DNA from 3 places in the Ralstonia flaminis genome. Region 1 is predicted to be linked to each of the others. Evidence: predicted binding sites of a transcription regulator. Region 1 holds the regulator's gene; each other region holds the start of a gene.
The links. Region 1 encodes HrcA, which represses chaperone genes, less so after heat shock. Its sites were predicted from a motif close to TTAGCACTCNNNNNNNNNGAGTGCTAA; they were not measured.
Positions count from the first base shown of each region.

Region 2: the regulator HrcA is predicted to act here: its motif matches at 2,062-2,088, upstream of groES (co-chaperone GroES).
Region 3: the regulator HrcA is predicted to act here: its motif matches at 1,783-1,809, upstream of rpoH (RNA polymerase sigma factor RpoH).

Region 1 is NZ_CATZLL010000003.1:56,107-59,384, forward strand. Features, by position in the region: gene recN (DNA repair protein RecN) at 1-272, opposite strand, end outside; gene R2N11_RS05000 (NAD kinase) at 295-1,224, opposite strand; gene hrcA (heat-inducible transcriptional repressor HrcA) at 1,335-2,393, shown strand; gene tauA (taurine ABC transporter substrate-binding protein) at 2,609-3,278, shown strand, end outside.
Region 2 is NZ_CATZLL010000001.1:514,476-517,753, forward strand. Features, by position in the region: gene groL (chaperonin GroEL) at 1-1,578, opposite strand, end outside; gene groES (co-chaperone GroES) at 1,682-1,972, opposite strand; gene R2N11_RS02420 (DMT family transporter) at 2,641-3,278, shown strand, end outside.
Region 3 is NZ_CATZLL010000006.1:167,676-170,953, forward strand. Features, by position in the region: gene cyoE (heme o synthase) at 1-60, shown strand, start outside; gene R2N11_RS11455 (SCO family protein) at 130-735, shown strand; gene rpoH (RNA polymerase sigma factor RpoH) at 816-1,739, opposite strand; gene R2N11_RS11465 (diguanylate cyclase domain-containing protein) at 1,939-3,278, opposite strand, start outside.

The DNA of each region.
Region 1 (3,278 bases):
AGGATGACGCCCTCGTCGTCGTGCAGTTCGTGCGCTTCCAGCCAGGCGGCCACGTGCGGATGCACGTCGAATTCGGCCGTGATATCGGCACGCGGCGCGCCTTCGCGCACCACGGCAGCATCGGCACGCTCGCCCAGCGTGAGCGCCAGCGCGTCGATCAGGATGGACTTGCCCGCGCCGGTTTCGCCGGTGAACACGGTAAAGCCGTCGGCCAGGTCGAGGTCCAGCGCGTGGACGATGACGAAATCGCGGATTGTGAGGCTGCGCAGCATGGTGCGTGGGGCGGTGTTTGGGTTACAGCCGGTTGTCTTCGGTGGGGTACTCGTGCCAGTGCAGCTTCTTGCGCAGCGTGGCGTAGTAGTTGTAGCCGATCGGGTGCAGCAGTTGGACGGTGCGCTCGGAGCGGCGCACCACGATGCGGTCACCCGGCAGGAGGGACGTGAGCGACTGCATGTCGAAGTTGACGCTGGCATCGCGCCCACTGGTGACCTGGATGACCACCTCCGCATCCTGCGGAATGACGATCGGCCGGTTCGACAACGAATGCGGCGCGATCGGCACCAGCACAAGGCCCGAGAGCGCCGGATGCAGGATCGGCCCACCCGCCGACAGCGCATACGCCGTCGAGCCCGTGGGCGTGGACACGATCAGGCCATCCGACCGCTGGTTGTACATGAAGAAGCCATCGACCGACACGGCCAGTTCCACCATGCCCGAGGTGCCCGAGCGGTTGACCACCACGTCGTTGAAGGCCAGGGCGGAGAAGATGACCTCGTCGTCGCGCACAACCTGGGCTTGCAGCAGCGTACGGGTCTCGGCTTCGTAGCGGCCGGACAACATGTCGGGCAGCACGGTGTGCACATCGTCGAACGGGATATCGGTCATGAAGCCGAGCCGCCCGTGGTTGACGCCGATCACGGGCACGCCGGCGCCGGCCAGATGGCGGCCGATGCCAAGCAAGGTACCGTCGCCGCCGAGCACCACGGCTACGTCGGCCTGACGCGCCATCTCTTCGGGCGGCAGGGCAGGGTAATCCTGCACGCCGATGTTGAGCGCGGTTTCTCGCTCGAACACGATGTCATGCCCGCGCGCGGCAATGCACGACGCCAGCTCCATGAGCGGGCCGGCAATGTTGGCGGCCGAATACCGGCCGACCAGCGCGACGGTCTTGAAGGGCGAGGCGGCGGGAGGTTTCGGGGCCACGGCGGACGGGGGAATCGACATGCGCGCATTACACCATATCGATATGCCCCCCGCTACGTTTGACGAGGTTTGGCGAGAAACGCCAACGTCACCCGCTGGTTGCAGTCGATTTTGCGTAAAATTGAAGAATCATGGACAAGCGCGCCACCATCCTCCTCAAGACCCTGATCGAACGGTACATCGCCGAGGGGCAGCCCGTGGGCTCGCGTACCTTGTCGAAGTATTCGGGGCTCGATCTGTCGCCGGCCACCATCCGCAATGTGATGTCCGACCTGGAGGAAATGGGCTTCATCGCCAGCCCGCACACCTCGGCCGGACGCATCCCCACGCCACGCGGCTACCGGCTCTTCGTCGACACCATGCTGACGGCCAGCCCGCTCGACGTGCTCGGCGCGCAAGATCGCATGGCGCAGCAGATGGCCGGCGTGATTGCCGATCAGGTACGCGCTCAACTGGCGTCGCACGGTTCTGAATCGTCGCAGCGGGTGATTGCGGCGGCGGCGCAGACGCTGTCCAACCTGTCGCAGTTTGCCGGTGTGGTGATGACGCCGCGGCGCTCGCACGCGTTCCGGCAGATCGAATTCCTGCGGCTGTCGGAAAACCGCATCCTGCTGATCGTCGTCACGCCCGAGGGCGACGTGCAGAACCGCATCATCCATACCGATACGCCCTACACCCCGTCGCAGCTGGTGGAGGCGGCGAACTACATCAACGCGCATTACGGCGGCCTGACCTTCGACGCCGTGCGCGAGCGCCTGCGCGGCGAGCTGTCTGCGCTGCAGGCCGACATGACCTCGCTGATGCAGGCGGCGGTGGAGGCGGGCAGCAGCGCCGCCTCGGAAGAGGACCCGGTGGTCATCTCTGGCGAGCGCAAGCTGCTGGATGTGGAAGACCTGTCGTCCTCCATGGACAAGCTGCGGCGCCTGTTTGCCGTGTTCGAGCAGAAGACCGGCCTGCTGCAGCTGCTGGACGTCTCCAGCCGCGCCGAGGGCGTGCAGATCTTCATCGGCGGCGAAAGCAGCCTCGTGCCGCACGAAGACATGGCCGTCATCACCGCGCCGTACGAGGTGGACGGCAAGATCGTCGGCACGCTGGGCGTGATCGGCCCGATGCGCATGGCGTATGAGCGCGTGATTCCGATCGTGGACATCACCGCCAAGTTGCTATCCAGCACCCTCAGCCAATATTGATCCGGAAGCCACTTCAGAACGATTCTGGCGTCGTTGCGCAGCCTTGCCGTACGACTTGTACTGTCTGCGGCTGCGCGCCTAGCCAGAACCGCCCTGAAGCGGCTTCTTAGTCAGAGGCATAAGCTCAGCCGATTTTCTTCGACGACAGCGCGGTCTGCCGTCCCACACAATCGACTCCGGCGCATGTGCGCGTTTCTCTTCTGCCGGAGTCTTTCATGGCTGGTTTCTCCATCCCCCGTCTGCTGGCTGCGGCGTTGTCCGCAGCTGTTTCGTTTGCCTTGCTCGGTACTGCCCCCGCACGCGCGGCGGACCGCGAGGTCGTCATCGCGTATCAGGACATGGTGCTGCCGTGGCGCTACGCCCAGGCCACCGGCGAGGTCGAGCGCGCCACCGGCTACAAGGTGACTTACCGCCAGCTCGCCAGCGGCGCCGATGTGGTGCGCGCCATTGCGTCGGGCTCGGTGCAGATTGGCGAGGCGGGGTCGAGCCCGATTGCGGCCGGTGTGTCGCAGGGTGTGGATCTCTCGCTGTTCTGGATTCTGGACAACATCAACGATGCGGAGGCGCTGGTGGCCCGCAACGGCAGCGGCGTGACGCGCGTGGCGGACTTGAAGGGCAAGACGCTGGGCGTGCCGTATGTGTCGACCTCGCACTTCCACGCGCTGGTCGCGCTGCAGCAGGCGGGGCTGGACCCGCGCGACGTGAAGGTCGTCAACCTGCGGCCGCAGGAGCTGTCTGCCGCGTGGGATCGGGGCGATGTGGATGCCGCCTTCATCTGGGACCCGGTGCTCGCCAAGGTGAAGAAGAACGGTACGGTGCTGACCACCTCCGGCAAGATTGCCGCCGCGACCGGCAAGTCGACCTTTGATGGCTTCGTGGCGGACC
Region 2 (3,278 bases), on a different contig from region 1:
CTTCGGCAGTTCTGCAACGGCGCAATCCGTCGTCAGCATCAGCGAAGCGACCGAAGCGGCGTTCTGCAGCGCGGTGCGGGTCACCTTGGTCGGGTCCAGCACGCCCATTTCCACCAGGTCACCGTACTCGCCGGTGGCGGCGTTGTAGCCGTGGTTGCCCTTGCCGGCGATCACGTTGGCCACCACAACCGAAGCCTCGTCGCCAGCGTTCGTGACGATCTGGCGCAGCGGCTCTTCCATGGCGCGCAGCACGATCTTGATGCCGGCGTCTTGGTCAGCGTTGGAACCCTTCAGGCCCGAGATGGCAGCGCGGGCGCGCAGCAGTGCAACACCGCCGCCAGCCACGATACCTTCTTCCACGGCAGCGCGCGTTGCGTGCAGTGCATCTTCCACGCGAGCCTTCTTTTCCTTCATTTCGACTTCGGTGGCTGCGCCAACCTTGATCACGGCAACACCGCCGGCCAGCTTGGCCACGCGCTCTTGCAGCTTCTCACGGTCGTAGTCCGAGGTCGCTTCTTCGATCTGGGCACGCACTTGCTTCACGCGGGCTTCGATGTTGCGGGCATCGCCAGCACCGTCGATGATCGTGGTGTTTTCCTTGCCGATTTCAACGCGCTTGGCTTGGCCCAGGTCGTTCAGGGTTGCCTTTTCCAGCGTCAGGCCGACTTCTTCAGCGATGACTTGGCCGCCCGTCAGGATGGCGATGTCTTCCAGCATGGCCTTGCGGCGGTCGCCGAAGCCCGGAGCCTTGACGGCAGCGGTCTTCAGGATGCCACGGATGTTGTTGACCACCAGCGTTGCCAGGGCTTCGCCTTCAACGTCTTCAGCAATGATCAGCAGCGGACGGCCAGCCTTGGCCACTTGCTCCAGCACCGGCAGCAGGTCACGGATGTTGCTGACCTTCTTGTCGAACAGCAGAACGAACGGGTTGTCCAGTTGGACAACTTGCTTTTCCGGGTTGTTAATGAAGTACGGCGACAGGTAGCCGCGGTCGAACTGCATACCTTCCACGACGTCCAGCTCGTCGGCCAGCGACTTGCCGTCTTCCACGGTGATCACGCCTTCCTTGCCGACCTTGTCCATGGCTTCAGCGATGCGCTGGCCGATGGATTCGTCGCTGTTGGCCGAGATGGCGCCAACTTGAGCGATTTCCTTGCTGGTGGTGGTCGGCTTGCTGATGTTCTTCAGCTCTTCCACGGCAGCAGCGACAGCCTTGTCGATACCGCGCTTCAGGTCCATCGGGTTCATGCCGGCGGCAACGTACTTCATGCCTTCGCGCACGATCGACTGAGCCAGCACCGTAGCGGTGGTGGTGCCGTCACCGGCGTTGTCGCTGGTCTTGGAAGCAACTTCCTTGACCATTTGCGCGCCCATGTTCTGCAGCTTGTCCTTCAGCTCGATTTCCTTGGCGACCGACACACCGTCCTTGGTCACGGTCGGGCCACCGAAGCTGCGCTCCAGCACCACGTTGCGGCCCTTCGGGCCCAGGGTCACCTTCACGGCGTTGGCGAGAATGTTCACGCCTTCAACCATCTTGGCACGTGCGGCGTCGCCGAACACTACGTCTTTAGCTGCCATCTTGAGAATCTCCGAGATCTTGGGATGTTGCCCGCGCCAACCTGAATGGGGCGCAAGCAATGAGGATTGGGTTACTGGTAAGCCGTTGCGCTTGAGCGCACGCTTACTTCGCCACCACGGCCATGATGTCTTCTTCGCGCATGACCAGAACTTCCTGGCCTTCCACCTTGACGGATTGGCCGGCGTACTTGCCGAACAGCACGCGGTCGCCGACCTTCACGTCCAGCGCGATCGCATTGCCCTTGTCGTCTTTCTTGCCCGGGCCAACGGCCAGCACTTCACCTTGGTCCGGCTTTTCAGCGGCGGCGTCAGGGATGACGATGCCGGAAGCGGTCTTCGTTTCGTTGTCCAGGCGCTTCACGATCACGCGATCATGCAAGGGACGCAGGTTCATACAAACTCCTCAATGCAAAGTGAGTGTTTATTCACAAAACGCGCCGCAGAGCGCGGCGCTTCGGTAAAACTTCGGGGGCGGGTGCGTTGTTAGCACTCCAACCCGACGAGTGCTAATTATAGGGACGGGGTATTACGATTTCAAGAATGGGGATTCGTCGAAATTCACTCAGCTGTCGAGATTCGCTCAACGCTGAACTTTGTTCACTCAACTCTGAACTCCCTGGAGCTCCTCACCAACCTCATTTCTCAAAAATACCTTTCCCCTCAGTGCTTTAGCTGAAGCCACCCATGTGAGTCGGAACAACGGAATGGGGTCCTACTCTCGCCGTGAGAGGCGCGAACCTCCCGCTCCAGGCCAGAAAAAGAGCATCAAGAAGCACAAAAAATATGCATGGATGAGCCCGCGGGACTCGTGGAAAGGTGAGAAGACACGGGGGTATTTGTCTTCGATGGGGCGAGAACACCTCGCCGCTGCTCTGAAACAGCGGCTTGATCGCCGCGGGCGCCCTGTTCACTCCTAGTTTTCATAGGAGAGCGCCGCTCGGCGTTCCAATCGTCGCAGCGAAGTCTCCGCAGGCGCCTTTCTCTACTCTGACAACGCGCAATCGTAGTTGTGCGGCTGCCAATGGACTGTGCCTATACAGGCACTCAAGAAAGAGAAAGTACGTGCCTGAGTTACTCGCAATCCTTGCGCTTCTGATCTGGAGCTCACTAGCCGTTTCTGCGGTTGCGCTGACCGGCGTCCCTGCGCTTTTCTCCACAGGCATTGCCCTGGCAATCGGTGGCGCTTGTGGACTCCCCTGGATTCGATGGCGAGAACTATCCCTGTCTGCACTACTGGTAGGTGCAGGGGCCATGTTCGGCTATCACGCGCTGTATTTCTTGAGCTTGAAGCTGGCCGAGCCAGTGGTCGCCAATCTCTTGCACTACCTCTGGCCACTGTTGATCATCCTTCTGACCCCGGCGCTGCTACCCAATCATCGGCTTTCACGTACTCACGTAATTGCAGGCCTACTCGGCTTTGTTGGCATCGTCGCCTGCGTTGGGGATGCCCCCTTGGGGAATTGGAATGCTTGGTGGGGGTATGTACTTGCGCTGGTTTCAGCACTTATCTGGGCTGCGTATTCGGTTTGGGCTAAGCGGAGTGCCGCCGTTCCAACGTCCACTGTAGCGCTCTACTGCCTGCTGGCCGGCATCACTGCGATCGCTACCAACTTCTTTGTTCAAGAATCCTTCAGCGTGAGTCGATGGCAGTGGATCGTATTGATCTACATGGGCATCGGCCCGCTCGGCGGCGCCTTCTA
Region 3 (3,278 bases), on a different contig from region 1:
CTGCTGGTGGATCACTACTTCAAGTTCGGGCCCACGCTGACCCAAGGCGCGGCGCTGTGACGCACGGGGCTGCGGCCGAGTGCGTGCAATTGGCGCTACGCTAGACCGCCCCTCTTCAACACGATGACCATGCTCTCTTTCCGATACTTCCGCGGCGTTCTGTTTGCCGCTCTGGCTGCCACCGTGCTGGCGCTGACGGCCTGCAGCGACAAGCCGGCTTTCACGAACCTCGACATCACCGGTGCCAAGAGTTTCGGCAAAGACTTCTCGCTGACCGACCACACCGGCAAGCGCCGCACGTTGGAGGATTTTCGCGGCAAGGTCGTCGTGATGTTCTTCGGCTACACGCATTGCCCCGATGTTTGCCCGACCACGCTGGCCGAACTGCGTGGCGTGATGGACACCCTCGGCAAGGACGCCGACCGCGTGCAGGTGCTGTTCGTGACCGTCGATCCTGAGCGCGATACGCAAGACCTGCTGGGCAAGTACGTGCCCGCGTTCGATCCGCGCTTCATCGGCCTGCGCCCGGCCGACGAGGCGGAGCTGAAGAAGGTCACGTCCGACTTCAAGGTGTTTTACAGCAAGGTGCCAGGCAGCAAGCCCGACAACTACACGATGGATCACACCGCCGGCAGCTATATGTTCGACACGAAGGGCAACCTGCGACTGTTCATCAAGCATGGTCAAGGCCCCGAGCCGATCGCGCACGACGTCAAACTGCTGCTGAACGAGTAACCGCGCGCAGCACGCACCCAAACAAAAAGCCCGCCAGGTTTGCACAACCCGGCGGGCTTTTTTACTGCTGGGGTAACCGCTTAGGCAAACGCCTGCAGCGCACCCTTCATCTTCTTCATCGCGGCCACTTCGATTTGGCGGATGCGTTCGGCCGACACGCCAAACTCGTCAGCCAACTCGTGCAGCGTGGCGCCGCCCGATCCGTCGTCGTTCACGTTCAGCCAGCGGGCTTCGATGATGCGGCGGCTACGGTCGTCCAGCTTGGCGAGGGCGGACTCGATGCCTTCGCTTTGCATGCGGTCGTGGCCGCGCGACTCGATCACGCGGGTCGGCTCGTTGTGCGTATCGGCCAGGTAGGCGATCGGGGCGTACGACTCTTCGCCGTCGTCCATCTGGCCTTCCAGCGCGATGTCGCCACCCGAGAGGCGCGTTTCCATCTCGCGCACCTCGGCGCCCTTGACGTTGAGTTCGGCCGCTACGGCGTCGATCTCATCGGGCGAGAAGGTGGCCTGTGCATCCTGCTTGTGGCTGCGCAGGTTGAAGAACAGCTTGCGCTGGGCCTTGGTGGTGGCCACCTTGACCATGCGCCAGTTCTTCAGGATGTACTCGTGCATCTCGGCCTTGATCCAGTGCATCGCGTACGAGACGAGACGCACACCTTGATCCGGGTCGAAGCGCTTGACGGCCTTCATCAGGCCGATGTTGCCTTCCTGGATCAGGTCGGCATGCGGCAGGCCGTAGCCGAGGTACTGACGGGCGATGGACACGACCAGGCGCAGGTGCGAGAGCACCAGACGGCGCGCCGAATCGAGATCGTCGTTGTCGCGGTACTCGCGGGCCAGACGTTGTTCTTCTTCAGCCGACAGCATCGGCACCCGGTTGACGCTCTGGATATAGGCGTCAATGTTGCCGAGGTTGCCGGGGAAGGCCAGCGCCCACGCGTTGCCCGAAGACTGCTGCGTGGCAATGGGGGAGACGGTATTCACGGGAATGACTGCGTTCACTCAGGACTCCTGTCGAAATCCAGTGGAAGTTTGGAAAGGCATCTTAGCACTCCAACCGGAAGAGTGCTAATAGGACATTTTGTGCCGGTTGATAGTTCCCGTAAATCAGATGATGAACCTCAATAGTATGATGATTGCGCCGCAACAGACATGGCCGCGCACCCAGTCATAGACAGCCGCCGGCGGCGTCGGTTCTCAGTTATGCCGCAGTGTTACGTCCGCGTGACTTGGCCCAATAAAGTGCACGGTCCGCTTCGCGCAAAACCACGTCAGGATCACTGATATCGGGCGCCGGGCAGGCCACCCCGATGCTGGCTGTCACATGCAGCGATACATCGCCGCGCAGGGGAATTGGCGGGCGGATCGCGCTCACCACCTTGTGTGCGGTGTGCAGCGCATCATCCGGGGCGTCAATCGGGTCCAGGAGGATGACGAATTCGTCACCTGCGAGGCGGGCGACGGTGTCCGTGCGGCGGACGGCCTGCTGCAGGCGGCGGGCGACTTCCACCAGCACCGCGTCCCCCGCGGCGTGGCCGTAGGTGTCGTTGATGTGTTTGAAGTGATCCACGTCCAGGTACAGCACGCCCATCGGGGCAGGCTGGCGCTGGCGGCGCTCCAGGGCCGTGCGCAGGCGCTCGTAGAGTTCATAGCGGTTGGCCAGGCCGGTGAGCGCATCGAAGCGCGCCATGCGCGAGAGTTCCATCTCGCTGCGCTTGGCCTCGGTCACGTCCTGGACGAAGGCGTAGAAGCCGCAGCGCTCGGCGCCGGCGTCGGTATCGGTGGCATCCGGCACCAGCTGGCCGCGCAGGTAGCGCGTGCGGTGGCGCGGGCTGCCGGCGTGCGTCTTCTCGTACCACGGCGCGTTGATCTCGAATTCGACCGTCTCGCCCCGCACCGCGCGGGTCAGATACGGCGCCAGCAGCGCATAGGTGCCCGGCGTGAAGACGTCCTGCGCCGGCTGGCCGCAGACCTCCTCGGGCGTGCGCTGCAGCCAGCGTGCATGGGTGACATTGCAGAAGGTGAAGATGCCGTCGGCGTTGATGTGCGAGACCAGCAGCGGTGCGTTGTCGAGCACCAGCGTGAGCGCGCGTTCGCTGCGGGCGAGGGCGATTTCGGCCGTGGTGCGCTCGGTCAGATCCTGCAACATCGAGAAGTAGCCACGCAGCGTGCCGCGGTCGTCGTAGTCGGGGTAGTAGTGGCCGCTCAGGTAGCGCGGCTTGCCCGTGCGCAGCGAGGTGATGTCGAACTGCACCGGGTAGCCGGCCAGTACCTCGGTCATGTAGGGCAGCAGCGTGCGGTAGTCCTCGGGCGTGTAGATCTCGCTGACGTGGCGGTCGATCATCTGGTCCTGCGTGCGGCCAAACGCCTCCAGCAGCGTGCGGCTGGCAGAGCGGACGATGCCTTCAGGATCGACATAGCTGAGCTGCGCTGGCACGTTGTCGGCCACCAGGCGCAGTTGCTCGCGGCTGGCGCGCAGGGCGTCGCGCCGTCGTTCCAAGCTTTCGTTGGCGATACGCAGTGCGCGCTCAGACGCCGCCA